DNA from 2 places in the Bradyrhizobium sp. SZCCHNRI3052 genome. Region 2 is predicted to be linked to the other one. Evidence: riboswitches for the same ligand, from Rfam matches in the RefSeq annotation. Region 2 holds a riboswitch; the other holds the start of a gene.
What was found. Region 2 has a riboswitch for S-adenosylmethionine ahead of QW887_RS27760 (homoserine O-acetyltransferase). Riboswitches for the same ligand answer to the same signal wherever they lie in the genome.

Region 1: it holds a riboswitch for S-adenosylmethionine, as region 2 does, so the genes downstream of both, QW887_RS23540 (O-succinylhomoserine sulfhydrylase) here and QW887_RS27760 (homoserine O-acetyltransferase) in region 2, are expected to answer to the same signal.

What each region holds. Positions count from the first base shown of each region.
Region 1 is NZ_JAUETW010000009.1:108,384-115,704, forward strand. It holds gene QW887_RS23520 (VOC family protein) at 1-210, shown strand, start outside; gene QW887_RS23525 (SRPBCC family protein) at 221-622, shown strand; gene QW887_RS23530 (MATE family efflux transporter) at 627-2,105, opposite strand; gene QW887_RS23535 (2'-deoxycytidine 5'-triphosphate deaminase) at 2,236-3,342, opposite strand; SAM riboswitch at 3,455-3,534, shown strand; gene QW887_RS23540 (O-succinylhomoserine sulfhydrylase) at 3,611-4,819, shown strand; gene QW887_RS23545 (GDSL-type esterase/lipase family protein) at 4,897-6,057, opposite strand; gene QW887_RS23550 (SGNH/GDSL hydrolase family protein) at 6,071-6,829, opposite strand; gene QW887_RS23555 (OpgC domain-containing protein) at 6,829-7,321, opposite strand, start outside.
Region 2 is NZ_JAUETW010000013.1:899-8,219, reverse strand. It holds gene QW887_RS27775 (prephenate/arogenate dehydrogenase family protein) at 1-328, opposite strand, end outside; gene hisC (histidinol-phosphate transaminase) at 325-1,422, opposite strand; gene QW887_RS27765 (chorismate mutase) at 1,460-2,293, opposite strand; SAM riboswitch at 2,491-2,570, shown strand; gene QW887_RS27760 (homoserine O-acetyltransferase) at 2,662-3,876, shown strand; gene metW (methionine biosynthesis protein MetW) at 3,880-4,545, shown strand; gene QW887_RS27750 (S8 family serine peptidase) at 5,255-7,306, opposite strand.

The DNA.
Region 1 (7,321 bases), on a different contig from region 2:
TATGTCGACAAGGGCGCCAGCAAGGGCGCCGCTCATATCGCGTTCCGCGCCCAGGACCACGCGGCCGTCGCCAGATTCCACAGCGAGGGGCTGAAGGCCGGCGGCAGCGACAATGGCGGCGCCGGGCCGCGCGCGGACTACAGTCCGACCTACTACGCCGCCTTCCTGATCGATCCCGACGGCAACAACATCGAAGCCGTGTGTCCGTGAGGTCGGCGCCATGGCATCCATCCAGAAGGACATTCCGATCGCAGCCCCGGCGGGTGCAGTGTGGGACGCAGTGCGGGATTTCGGCGCTGTTCATACCAGGGTGGCGCCCGGCTTCGTCACCGGCACCACGCTCGACGGCGACGTCCGCATTGTCAGCTTCGCCAACGGCAGCGTGGTGCGCGAGCAGCTGGTCGACTGCAACGATCAACGCCGGCGCCTCGTCTATGCCATCAAGAACGAACGCATCAGCCAGCACAGTGCGTCGTTTCAGATCATCCCGGAAGGAGAGGAGCGCTGCCGGGTGATCTGGACCACCGACGTGCTGCCGCACGAGATCGCGCCCTATATCGATCAGCAGATGGAGCTCGGCGCGCGCGCGATGCAGGACACGTTGGGCAGGCTGCGCGGATAGCGGCTCAGCCGATACGCGCCGGCGGCGGCCCGCGCGAGTCAAGGCCGCGTCCGGCCGTCAGCACGGCCGGGCGCAGCTCCAGCGCTGCGGCCGGCTTCGGGCCCCAGCGGGTGAGCATGACGCTGGCGAGCGTCAGCACCCCGAGCAGGACCATCGAGGACGCCGCCAGCATGAAGAAGTCGCCCTCGGTCGCGGCACGGCTCAGCAGATAGCTGCCACCCGCAGCGATGAACACCAGCCGCACCGTCTGTGCCAGCACCGGACCGAGCACCCTGGCGGCGCCCTGCGAGGAGAAATACATCGAGATCGCCAGGCCGATGAAGGCATACATCGGCGCCGCGACCTGGAGATAGTGCCGGCCCGCGCTGCGCGCGCTCTCGTCCTGGGTGAAGATGTCGACCCACAATTGCGGGACGATCGCGATCAGCGTCGACAGCGCGCCCACCGACGCGAACGACACCAGTCCCGCCGTCCAGGCGATGCGGCGGGCGCGCGCGATTCTCCCCGCACCGATCGCCATGCCGACCATCGGCACCGAGGCCATGCCGACGGAGAATGCGACCGTGGTCATCATGAACTCGAGCCGCGCGCCGATGCCGTAGCCGGCGAGCACGGCGGTGCCGAACGACGCCAGCATATGCGTGAAGATCGCGATCGACAGCACGGATTGCAGCGGCGAGAAGCAGGCGACGGCGCCGACCTTGAGAATGTCGGCGAACATCGCGCCGCTGATCTTCAGGCCCCGCAGCTTCGGCCGCACGCGCGCGCGGCCGGAGAACAGGTACCAGCCCATCACCGAGATGCTGACGCAGAACGCCAGCAGCGCGCCGGCGGCGACGCCGCGCATGCCGAGCCCGAGGACCAGGCTGAGCGTGCCGCCCAATACGATCTGCAGCAGCGCCGAGCTGAGGATCATGAACGACGGCAGCTTCATGTTGCCGGTGCCGCGCAGGATGCCAGCCATCGAGTTCATCAGCCAGGGCAGGATCGCGCCGCCGAAGAAGATCTGCAGATAGGCCGTGGCATGGCTCAGCACCGCGCCGCGGCCGCCGAGCACCTCCAGCAAGGCAGGGCCGAACGCCAGCATGCCGATCATGAAGGTCGCGCCGAACAATAGCGCGATCAGCAGCGCGTGCGTGGCGAGCGTCGAGGCCCGCTCGGCGTCGCCGGCGCCGAGCGCGCGCGCGATCGCCGAGGCCACGCCGCCGCCCATCGCGCCGCCGGACATCGTCATGGTCAGGATCACCAGCGGAAACACCAGCGCCATCGCCGCCAGCGCCTCGATACCGAGCCGGCCGATATAGGAGGTCTCGGCGATGACGACGCAGGTGCCGGCCGTGTTCGCGATGATGTTGGGCCAGGCCAGCGACAGCAGGGTGCGCAGGATGGGGCCGTCGACGAGCTTATTCCGGATCGGCTTCTCGGGGGGCGGCAATGCACGCCCCTCGCCGACCGGATTGTCGGCCAGGCCGATCTCGGACATTTCAGCTCCCCGCTCGGCCGCGCAGGCCGCGGCCGTGTTATCGTTCGGTTGCTCTCGCTTTCCTAGCACGGCGCTGGCGCGCGCCCTGTGCGGCAGGCGCATTGGGGGTGCGCGGCAGACGCAGCCGCGCTCAGAGACGGAAATGCTTGGAGAGCTTCAGGCCCTGGGCCTGGTAGTTGGAGCCGATGCGGCTGCCATACATCGCATTCGGCCGCGCCAGCATCTTCTCGTAGACGAGACGGCCGACGATCTGGCCGTGCTCGAGGATGAACGGCACCTCGCGCGAGCGCACCTCGAGCACCGCGCGCGAGCCCTGCCCGCCGGCGCCGGCATAGCCGAAGCCGGGATCGAAGAAGCCGGCATAGTGGACGCGGAATTCGCCGACCAGCGGATCGAACGGCACCATCTCCGCGGCGTAGTCCGGCGGCACCTGCACGGCCTCCTTGGAGGCCAGGATGTAGAACTCGCCGGGATCGAGAATGAGGCTGCCGTCGGGACGTGCCTTGATCGGCTCCCAGAACTCCTCGACCGGATAGCCGGCGCGGCGGTCGACGTCGACGACGCCGGTGTGGCGCTTGGCGCGATAGCCGACATTGCCGTTCGCATTGCTGCCGGACAGGTCGACGGAAAGCGCGACGCCGCCGGTGAGATCGGCATCGTCGCGATCCACCAGTCGCTCGGCCTGGTGCAGCGCGATCAGTTCGTCCTCCGACAGGACCGCGTCGCGATAGCGGAAGCGAACCTGGGACAGGCGCGAGCCCTCGCGCAGCAGGACCGGGAACGTCTTCGGGCTGATCTCGGCATAGAGCGGGCCGTGATAGCCCGCGCCGATCATGTCGAAGCGTCGCGTGCCGTCGGCGATCACGCGGGTGAACACGTCGAGCCGCCCGGTCGAGCTTTTCGGATTGGCGGCCGCGACGATGTCCTTCGGCAGCGCCAAGCTCTCCAACAGCGGCACGATGTAGACGCAGTTGGTCTCCAGCACCGCGCCGTCGGCAAGTGCGAATTCGTGCAGCTTGAGCTCGTCGATGCGCTCGGCGACCGTCGCGCCCGGCCCGGGCAGGAAGCTCGCACGCACGCGATAGGCGATGTCGCCGAGCCGCAGATCGAGGCTCGCCGGCTGGATCTGGCTCTCGACGAAATCATATTCGGGGATGATCAGGCCAGCCTCCGTCATCGCCACGATCATGCGATCGGGGAGGATGCCGTGGGCGTCGGGGCTGAGCGAAAACGGCAAGACCTGATCCTTTGCAGGCGCCGGAACGGCGGCTTATGGAGCCAATATAGGGTCTTTTGACCGGTTATCCGATGGCTGGCTTGACGGAAAGGCCGGTTGCGACTATGAGCACGACTTATCCCGTGGTGATTTGAGCCGGCCGGCTTGCAGCCACGTTAAATAAGTCGCTAAACAGGCCGGGGACGAATGTGATCCCGGCCTTGAGGTTTTGTCCCAGGCCGGTTTTTTTGTGCCCATCGCTCAAGGCGGTGGCCACGATGGAGGTCACATGTCGAAGTCCCCCGCGAAGGCGCCGGCGTCGTTCGCCCACTATCGTCCCGAAACGAGGCTGGTGCATTCTGGCACCTTGCGCTCCGAATTCGGCGAGACCGCCGAGGCGCTCTATCTCACCCAAGGGTTCGTCTACGCCACCGCCGAGGAATGCGAGGCGCGCTTCAAGGGCGAGGATCCCGGCTTCATCTATTCGCGCTTCTCCAATCCCACCACGGCGATGTTCGAGCGCCGCATGATCGAGCTCGAGGGCGCCGAGGCCTGCCGCTCGGCCGCAACCGGAATGGCCGCGGTCACCACGGCAATCCTGGCTCCCCTCCGTGCCGGCGACCACGTCGTCGCGGCCAAGGCGCTGTTCGGCTCGTGCCGCTACGTGGTCGAGGATCTCTTGCCGCGCTACGGCATCGAGTCGACCCTGGTCGATGGGCTCGACCTCGCCCAGTGGCAGAAGGCGGTCAGACCCAACACCAAGTCGTTCTTCCTGGAGAGCCCGACCAATCCGACGCTCGACGTGATGGACATCCCCGCCATCGCCGAGATCGCGCACGCCCATGGCGCGCGGCTGATCGTCGACAACGTGTTCGCCACCCCGATCTGGCAGAGCCCGCTCGCGCTCGGCGCTGACGTCGTGGTGTATTCCGCGACCAAGCACATCGACGGCCAAGGTCGCTGTCTCGGCGGTGTGATCCTGTCGTCGGAGGCGTTCATCGCCGAGCACATCCACAATTTCATGCGCCAGACCGGCCCGTCGATCTCGCCGTTCAACGCCTGGGTCCTGCTCAAGGGCCTGGAGACCCTGGCGGTGCGCGTGCGCGCGCAGACCGAGACGGCGGCGAAGGTGGCCGACTTCCTCGCCGCGCATCGGAAGATCTCGCGGCTGATCTATCCGGGCCGCGAGGACCATCCGCAGGCGGCAACCGTCCGCAAGCAGATGCGCGCCGGCTCGACCCTGGTCGGCTTCGAGGTCAAGGGCGGCAAGGCGGCGGCGTTCCGCACGCTCAACGGGCTCAAGCTCGCGCGCATCTCCAACAATCTCGGCGACGCCAAGACGCTGGTCACGCACCCGGCGACGACGACGCATCAGCGGCTGACGCCGGAGGCGCGCGCCGAGCTCGGCATCAGCGAGGGCTTCATCCGCTTCTCCGCCGGGCTCGAGCATGCCGACGATCTGATCGAGGATCTCGACGCCGCCCTCAGCGCGGCGTAGCGAATGGCGAATAGAGAGTAGCGAGTAGTAGGATCTCTTTCCCTATTCGCTACTCGCTGTTCCCCACTCGCCCTCGATCACATCGGCCGATAGGTCGGCACCTCGGCCGGTGCGTTGATGCCGAGCTTGACCTGGCCGACCGAGCGGATGATGTCGTCGCCGAGCAACTGGGCGAAGCAGGCATAGCCCCAATCGCTCATGTGCAGGCCGTCCGAGATCACGAACTCGTTGATCGGGATCGCCTGGCGCTCGTGCCAGTCGCGCATCACCTCGAAGCGCGGGAAGATGCCGGCGTGATGCAGCTCGGCAATACGCCCGAGCAGCTTGTTCATGCGGCTGGCGTTCTCCGAGCGCTCGTTGACGCGCGGCGAATATTGCAGGTCGACCAGCACGACATCGGAGGCCGCCGCCTGGATCTTGGCGACGCCATCCTCGACCAGCCTGGCGGTCTCGGCCGGATCGAGATCGCGCAGCACGGCATTGGTGCCGACCTGCCAGATCACGAGATCCGGACGCCGGTCGATCACCGACGTCTCCAGTCGCTTCATCATCTCCGGCGCATCCTCGCCGCCGACGCCGGCATTGATGACGCTGATGTCGACCATGGGATATTGCCGGCGCAACTGCGCGGCGAGCCGGTTCGGATAGGTGTAGTCCGGCGCGCTCGCGCCAAAGCCCTGCGTCGACGATGAGCCGAAGGCGACGATCACGACCGGCAGGCCGGAGGCGAGCTTGTTGGCGACGTGCGGCAGCGAAATGAAGTTCTTCTTGGCGACACCCTTCGGCGGCAGGCACGGCACGCGGTTGAAGATGTCGGTGGCCGATTTGGCGACCTGCTTGACCTTGTCGATCGCCCGCTCGGTGATGCTGCGCGATTGCGGCGGCGTGGCCGCGACGGCCTGCCCGGCTGCAGCCGGCGGCTGTGCATCGGTCATGGCCGGCGCGGTCGTCGCCGCGGGCGGCGAGGTCGTGGCCGCCGGGCGCACCGCGGCGATCGGCCCGCGCATCTGATCGTTCGCCTGCGCCAATGTAATGTGACCGATGCTCGGTCGCAGCTCGCTGATCAACGGAGGCTTCGGACCGGAGCTCTTCACATCGGAAAGCGCGGCGGGTGCAGCCGGCGCTGCGCTCTGCGCCCGTACCTTCTGCGGGCTCAGCGCGAGGGCGATGGCAATGACCGCAACGGCCGAAAGCTTCTCCCATGTCCCGGATACGCGGTGACACTCATTCGACGTCATGAACGACATAATCCTAGTTCTGCTGCGCCGGCCCGATATGCGCCGCGTCGATGATGAACTTCGACAGCGCCCGGCCGATGCAGTCATGAACCTGCCTGGCCAGCTCGACCCCGTGCGTCGGATTGAACAGGTCGAAATCGCCCTGCTCGTTCCACTGCCGCATGATGGCAAACCGATCGAACAGCGGGATGTCGCGCTGCTGCGCCACCACACGCATGTTGTCGACATAGGGCGGCACGGAGATCAATGTTTCCGTCCGCGGACTGTATTGCAGGTTCATCAAGACGACGTCAGCTCCCGCCTTCTGCAGCGTCGCCACACCGTCGTCGACCGCCTGCCGGAACTCATCAGGATCGATCGACCGCATGGCGTCGACCGTGCCGGTCTGCCAGATGACCAAATTAGGCCGTTTTCCTTCCACCAGTTTAACGAGATTGCCCGCGACCTCCTCGGCCGTCTTCTTGGGCTGCAGCTCGACGCTGAGATTGACGGTGACGGCCGGCAGCTTGTCCTTCAGCGCCGCCTGCAGACGGGCGGGGTAGGCATTTGCGTCGGAGGTGCTGACAATGGAGGATGAGCGGCTTCCGACGACGAGAATATCCAGCGTGCGGCCATTCTTGGCGGCGTCTGCAACCTTCGGGAGCGGGCTCTCGGTTGTCAGCAGGTAGGCCGGCACCTCGCAGTTCTGCGGCGCGTCTTCCGCGCGCGCGGAGGCCGCCAGCGAAACAGCCAGCGCTGCGATACCCAACCTTAACCACGAGACGGACTTCATCAGCCCCCTCCCGCCAGATCGGCGTTGCTGCGCGCACCTTTTCGCGCGGCCCCCTTATCGGCCTCACGCTTGTACCACGAAATCAACGACGCCACCCCCCACATGATGAGGATGCCGCAAAGGCTGATCACCGCGTGCATCATGGCGCCGCCGGACACTTCGGCAAGGACGAAGTGGCCCGCAAACGCCAGAAACACGCCAAGACAGAAGATCTCGAGCGAGTGTTGCCCACAAACAATCAGCGGACGCAGCCACGGCGACTTCAAGAGCGGCCAATCCTTGCGCAAATAGTGCACGGTGAGTGCTGCGAGTGCGAGAAAATGCGCGAAACGCAACACGTCAAGGTCGGTCTTGTCGATCGGATACATCCACTGCTCGATTCGGCGCGGCATCAGATGGCCGAGCTGCGGAATGTACCAGGTCAGGGTCACGCAGAAGGCCGCGACCAGATAGGCGACGCAGAGCCCGAGCGTGATCGGTGAGTTGATGATG
Region 2 (7,321 bases):
CGCGAACGATGGCGCCCTTCACGGAGCCGACGTCGGAGACGATGGCTCCGGGCTTCAGATGCGGCGCGATCTCGGCCGCGACCGGACCGCACGCGCCGACGGGAATGCAGAGGATGACGAGGTCGGCATCCTTGACCGCCTCCGCATTACTCGCCACGACGCGGTCGACGAGGCCGAGTTCGGCGACGCGCGCGCGAGTCTTCTCCGAGCGCGCGGTGGTGACGATCTCGCCGGCCACGCCCTGCAGCCGCGCCGCGCGTGCGATCGAGCCGCCGATCAGGCCGAAGCCGATCAGCGCGATGCGTTCGAACCGCCCCGCGACGCTCATTTCGCCCTCATGAATTCGCTGAGAGCCTCCACGAACAGACGATTGGCTTCCTCGGTGCCGATCGTCATGCGCAGCGCGTTCGGCAGCTTGTAGTTGGCGAGCGCGCGCAGCACGAGGCCGCGCCGGGTCAGGAATGCGTCGGCCTCGACCGCGGTCTTGCCCTTGTCGGTCGGGAAGTGGATCAGGATGAAATTGGTGACGCTCGGCGTCACCTTCAGCCCGAGCTTGCCGATCTCCTCGGTCAGCCAGTTGCGCCACGTTTCCGTGTGCGTCTTCGACATCTGCTGATGCGCGGTGTCCTCGATCGCGGCGACCGCGGCGAGCATCGCCGGCGAGGAGACGTTGAACGGCCCACGGATTCGGTTGATCGCATCGACGATGTGCGCCGGGCCGAACATCCAGCCGACACGGAGCGCCGCGAGGCCGTGGATCTTGGAAAAGGTATGAGTGACGACCGTGTTCTCGGTCGTCGCCACCAGCTCGAGCCCGAACTCGTAGTCATTGCGCGAAACGTAGTCGGCATAGGCGGCGTCGAGCACCAGCAGGACATGCGACGGCAGGCCGGCACGCAGCCGCTTGACCTCGTCGAACGGGATGTAGGTGCCGGTCGGGTTGTTCGGGTTGGCGAGCCAGACCAGCTTGGTGCGCGGCGTCACCGCGGCAAGGATGGCGTCGACATCGGTGCGATACTCCGTCTCCGCGGCAACCACGTTCCTGGCGCCGCAGGCCATGGTCGCGATCGGATAGACCAGGAAGCCGTGCGCGGTGGAGATCGCCTCGTCGCCTTGGCCGAGAACGGTGTGTGCCAGCAGATTGAGGATCTCGTCGGAGCCGGCGCCGCAGACGATGCGGTCGGGATCGAGGCCGTAGGTGCGGCCGATCGCCTCGCGCAGCACCCGGGAGGTCCCTTCCGGATAATCTTCCAGATGCGTGGCCGCGCTCTTGAACGCCTCGATCGCCCTCGGCGAGGGACCAAACGGGGTCTCATTGGCCGACAGCTTGAAAACCTTGCGGCCAGGCTCCGGCTTGGGACTCTTGCCCGGCGTGTAGGGCGCGATGTCGAGGATGCCGGGGTTCGGCACGGGGCGGTTCATCATCAACTCCGGAAAATCATCACTGGCGCGAGGCGTCTCAGCTCGGAACCGTATAGCGTTTCGCATGGCCGCCGACGAGGGCCGTCGAGCGGACCGAGGCGCCCGCCGCGATCAGGGCAGCCTTGATCTTGTCGAGGTTCGACGGCGCCTCGATCGACACCAGCAGCGCGGCGCCGTCGAAGGCGGTATCGGGCACCGCGACCACGTCGGCCAGCGGCGACAGCGCGCGCGACACCTGCGCATTCCAGCCGGAGACGCGGATGCTCCAGGTCTCGACCTCCAGCACGAGCGCGTCGTCGGCGACCCGCGACACCGCGAACACCGGCAGCGCCGCCGGATGGTCGGCACGCTCGATGAACGGCATCCGGGCGATGATCTTCGGCGCGCCCACGGGCTCGAGCGTGATCCACCACGGCGTATGCCCCGATGTCGTCGACACCAGCGCAAGATCGCCCTTCGAGCGCGCCACGGCTTCGACGGCGGCCTGGGCGCTGAAATGGGCGACATAAGGCACCACGAAGCCGAAATGGAACCTGGCGGAATCGCGCATCGCGGATTCGCCGACCGACACGTCGGCGTGAACCGAGAACGGCGCCTGCACGTAAGTGAACGTCGAGACGATCACGCGCCAGATGCCCTCGACGGTGTCGAGCGGCAGGATGCCGCGATGGCGCTGCACCAGGCGCCGCATCATGTCGGCCTCTCGCGCCGGCCGGAATGCCGAGCCGACCTCCTGGGTCTTCTTGACCTTGATCAGCCGGTCGATGATGTCGGCCCTGTTCATCAGGAGCTGATGGACCTGCTCGTCGATCGCGTCGATCTCCTTGCGCAAATCGGCAAGCGAAGGCGGGGCAGGCGGCGGGTTGGACATGGGCTGGTCACTCTTCGCAGGCCACCGGTTAACGTGCGGCCGACTGGAACGGATGTCGTTCTCTCCGATGCGGGAGACGCGCGCAACAGCAAGTTTACCTTGTGCCGCCTAGGCTTGGCTGGTTTGCAGCCGTGGGGCGCCCGATCGGCGGTCAACCCCAGCTTGCCTTGACGCGGAGCGCCCGCGGGACTAGTTTCTGCCTGTTCCGTGGTCATTTGAGCCGGCCGGCTTGCAGCCACGTTAAAAAACTCGCTAAACAGGCCGGGGACGTTATCGATCCCGGCCGAACCCCAGTTCAGGCCGGGTTTTTCATGGCCTGATATGTCACGTGGTTCGGGAGCCCTTGCCGGATGGCCGGGGTGAGAGACATGACAGGCCTGACGCCGAAACCCACCTCCGCGCTGCGCACGATTGCGCCCGAAGAGCGCTCGCACGAGGTCGATCATCCGAGCTCGCTGGTCGCGCAGTTCGGCGCTGACAAGCCGCTCAGGCTCGATTGCGGCGTCGACCTGTCGCCGTTCCAGATCGCCTACCAGACCTATGGCGAACTCAACGCCGACAGGTCCAACGCGGTCCTGGTCTGCCACGCCCTGACCGGCGACCAGCACGTCGCCAACCGCCATCCCGTCACCGGCAAGCCCGGCTGGTGGGAGACGCTGGTCGGCCCTGGCCGCCCGCTCGACCCGAGCCGTTATTTCATCATCTGCTCGAACGTGATCGGCGGCTGCATGGGCTCGACCGGCCCGGCCTCGCTGAATCCCGCCACCGGCAAGGTGTGGGGGCTCGATTTCCCGATCATCACCATCCCCGACATGGTGCGCGCTCAGGCCATGCTGATCGATCATCTCGGCATCGACACGTTGTTCGCCGTGGTCGGCGGCTCGATGGGCGGCATGCAGGCGCTGCAATGGACGGTGGCCTATCCCACCCGCGTGTTCGCGAATCTCGCGATCGCCTGCGCGACGCGGCATTCGGCGCAGAACATCGCCTTCCACGAGCTCGGCCGCCAGGCCGTGATGGCCGATCCCGACTGGGACCACGGCCGCTACGGCGACAAGGGCACTCATCCGCATCGCGGCCTCGCGGTGGCACGGATGGCCGCGCATATCACTTATCTGTCGGATGCCGCCCTGCATCGCAAGTTCGGCCGCCGCATGCAGGACCGCGAACTGCCGACGTTCTCGTTCGACGCCGATTTCCAGGTCGAGAGCTATCTGCGCTATCAGGGCTCGTCCTTCGTCGAGCGCTTCGACGCCAACTCCTATCTCTATCTGACGCGGGCGATGGACTATTTCGACATCGCCGCCGATCATGACGGCGTGCTGGCGGCGGCGTTCCGCGGCATCAAGACCCGCTTCTGCGTGGTGTCCTTCACCAGCGACTGGCTGTTTCCGACCGCGGAATCGCGGGCGCTGGTGCATGCGCTCAATGCCTCCAGCGCGCGGGTGTCGTTCGCGGAGATCGAGACCGACAAGGGGCACGACGCGTTCCTGCTCGACGTCCCCGAGTTCTTCGAGATCGCCAGCGCCTTTCTCGATTCCGCCGGCAAGGCGCGCGGCCTCAACGCCGCGAACGGAGGCTGAGCCATGAGCATGCAGGGCGTGTTGCCGCTGAACGGCTTTTCCGGCGGCGAGGTGCTGGCCTATCGGCCGGATCATCTGCTGGTCGCCGGCATGGTCGAGCGCGACTCCAAGGTGCTCGACATCGGCTGCGGCGACGGCGATCTCTTGCAGCTGCTGGAGAGCCGCGGCATCGACGGCCGCGGCATCGAGCTGTCGCGCGAGGGCGTCAATCATTGCGTCGCCAAGGGGCTCGCGGTGGTGCAGGGCGACGCCGACACCGATCTCGTCGACTATCCCGACGATGCGTTCGACTATGTGATCCTGTCGCAGACCTTGCAGGCGACGCGGCAGCCCAAGGTCGTGCTGGAGAATCTGCTGCGCATCGGCCGTCGCGCCATCGTCACCTTTCCGAATTTCGGCTTCTGGCGGCTGCGCCTGCAACTGCTCGTCGGCGGCCACATGCCGCGAACCGACAATCTGCCCTTCACCTGGTACGACACGCCGAACATCCATTTCTGCACCATCAAGGACTTCGTGCAGCTCTGCGATGAGATCGGCGTCAAGATGGAGCGCGCCGTCGCGCTTGATAGTTACGGCCGTCCCTTGCGCGTCGCGATGCCCTGGTGGTTCTGGAACATGTTCGGCGAGCAGGGCGTGTTCCTGCTGAGCAGGGCGGAGAAGGGGCGGTAGAGCGCGCTCGCTGCTGCAGCGGGGCGCGGTCTAAGTTGATGGCTCGCTCTCTCCACGTCATGGCCGGGACAAGCCCGGCCATGACGAGCTTGGGGTTGGCGGTTTTTACTTTTCAAAGAGCCGAGAGCGGTTGATACAAAGTGCTGCGTTCCCGCGGTGCGTCTACACCCGAGCTTTGCATTAGTCCTGCCTCCGATAACGAAGAGGCGCAGGGAAGGCCGGATGCTGGCCGCACCCATGGCCCGCCTGCGGAAAAAATGCAGGCGGCAGGAACCACAGGTACGAGCCGGAACACCCGGCCTTCCCTGCGCGATGGTTGAACGGCTGCTTCGCGTTCTCCCCGGTGCGCCGGGCTTTCTGGCCACCGTCGTCCGAGTGATGCAGAACACCACAACAAACTTGGCATCAGCGTCGGGATGCCAGGACCGCGCGACTTGACCGTGCGCATCGGAATTGTTCGTCCGCGCGAGGCAAGCCCCACGCGCAATCCGACACGCCCATCGCATCCCACACTCAGCGTTCGTGACGACCGCGATACGCCCCTCTTGCTGCGAGGCGGGACGCGCGGAAATCTGCGCCTGATTTGCCCGACGGCGCAAGTGCCAAACGTGCGACGAACTAACACGACGGGCAATTCGCGCATGACGCTCATGCGCAAACTGCCCGTCGTGCAACGACGCCGCTTCGTCGCTGTGGCTGGGCCGGCAATCTACAGCAAGCCGACCTTGTGCATGATGTCGCGGATTTGCGCCGGACTGGGATCACCGACCGCCGGGCTGGACCACTCGCCGGTGGTCGTTGCCGGGCCCCGGGCAACCGAACCGGATCCGTTGAGCTTGCCATTCGGCGCCTGCGGCGCCAGCGTCGGAGACGTCGCGGCGTTCGGCGCGCCGCGCGCCAGTCCCAACAGGCGACGGAGCACGTCGAGCGAGGGATCGGCCGCGGGCGCGGAGGCCACGCTCGCCTCCAGGCCGAGGGCGCGCATCGCATTCGGCAGCCCGGCTCCTGCACGATTGGGATCGCCGAATTGCAGCGGCGTCGATGTCTCCTTCAGGATCTGGAACAGCCGCTCCACACGCCGCGCGTCGCGCGTCGCGAACGGACCCTTGAAGTCGGGATGATGCGCCAGCACCAGCGCGGCGAGGCCGGTGACGTGCGGCGTCGCCATCGAGGTGCCGTCCCAGGCGCCGAAGCCATCGGCCGGCAGCGAGGACACGATGCCGACGCCCGGCGCGCAGACGTCGATCTCCGGCCCGAAGCAGCTGAACTTGGCCGGAAAATATCCGTCGCTGCTGCGGAAGCCGTCCAGCGCCTGCTGGGCGTGGAAGCTGTCCTCGGGAAACTCGCCCCATTTGCCCATCGCGGCGACCGACAGGCAATGCGGCGTCGAGCCGGGAAACTGGACCGGCCCCGACGAATTTCCCGCGGCGACGATACAGGCGAGGCCCATCTGTTTGGCCCGCAGGATCCGCTCCTCGATGATCTGCGACGGCTCGCCGCCGCCCAGGCTCATGTTGGCGACGTCGATGCCGTTCTCCATGCAGTAGTCGAGCGCCGAGACGAGATCGCTGAACCGGCCCCCCGGGAAGATCCGGCAGACATGGATTTCGGCCGCCGGAGCGAAGCCGCGAATGCCTCCGCCGCTGCCGACAGGCCCGCCGGCGATGATCCCGGCGCAATGCGAGCCGTGGCCAATCGTATCGATGGTCCAGCTCGCGGGATCATTGCCGACGATGCTCTTGCCGATCGTGACGCCGTGCAGATTGCGATGGGTTGGTGCTGCGCCGGAATCGATCACCGCGATCTTCACGCCTGCGCCATTGTAGGCGAGGGGAACGCGGTCGAGGCCCATCGCGCGCTGGCCCCATCCCAGCAATTGCTGCCCGGGAAAGCCGCGCAGGTAGGCGCCCAGCGTCTTCGCGGCGATGCGGTTCACGCTGTCGGGGGTCAGTTGCGGACGATCGAGCCAGAAGGTCCAGTAATCGACCCGCGGCTTGATCAGGATCGAGCGGATGGTGTCGGGCGTCTCGCCCTGAATCTTGAGCGTGACGCGGCCGCTGGCGTCGGTGACGCCCTGAACCGGCCATACGCTGCCGAACACGTACACTTCCACCTCCGGCAGCGGGCCGCTCTCGCCGACCACTTCGATCGTCGTCGAGAACCCGTCGGCCAAGGGAATGAGAACGCCGGGATTGGGAAGCTGGTGCGGCGCCGGCACCTGCGGGACGGTCGGATCGAGCATGTAGGTGAGCGGCGCATCGCGCTCGACCGCGAGCCGTGCGCCGGCCTGGGCCTTCAGCAATTCGGCCTTGTCGGGCGCCATGCGGGCCAGCACCATCGGGCCGAGCGGGGCTTGCCCCGGGTCGGCGCTCTGGAATCCGAGCAGGCGCGGCGGCTGGATGGTCTTCACCACGTCGATGTCCGGAGTGTTTGTCAGTTGCTGGACGATGAAGTCGGCGCTGAAGGTCGCAAGCCCCGTCTGCTGGCGCGGGGCCAGGATGTACTGCGCCCGTCGCTGCGAGATCGTTGCGACGGGTTGGTCCGCTGCCGGCGGCGCCTTGCCGCCGTCCTTGCCGCCGTCGCTTCGGCCCGTGCCTTGCGCGGCAGGGGCTGCAGCGGCGGCTACCGGCGTTGCCGCCCGCGGTGCGGCAACGGCCTCGGCTGGTGGCTGCCCCGCTCCGGGCCGTGCTCCGGTGCCGTTGACGGCCGTGCCGGCCGCATCCTTCGGATCCGAGATTTCAGGTTTGCTTCGTGCGGCCATTTGCGGGCTCCTTCA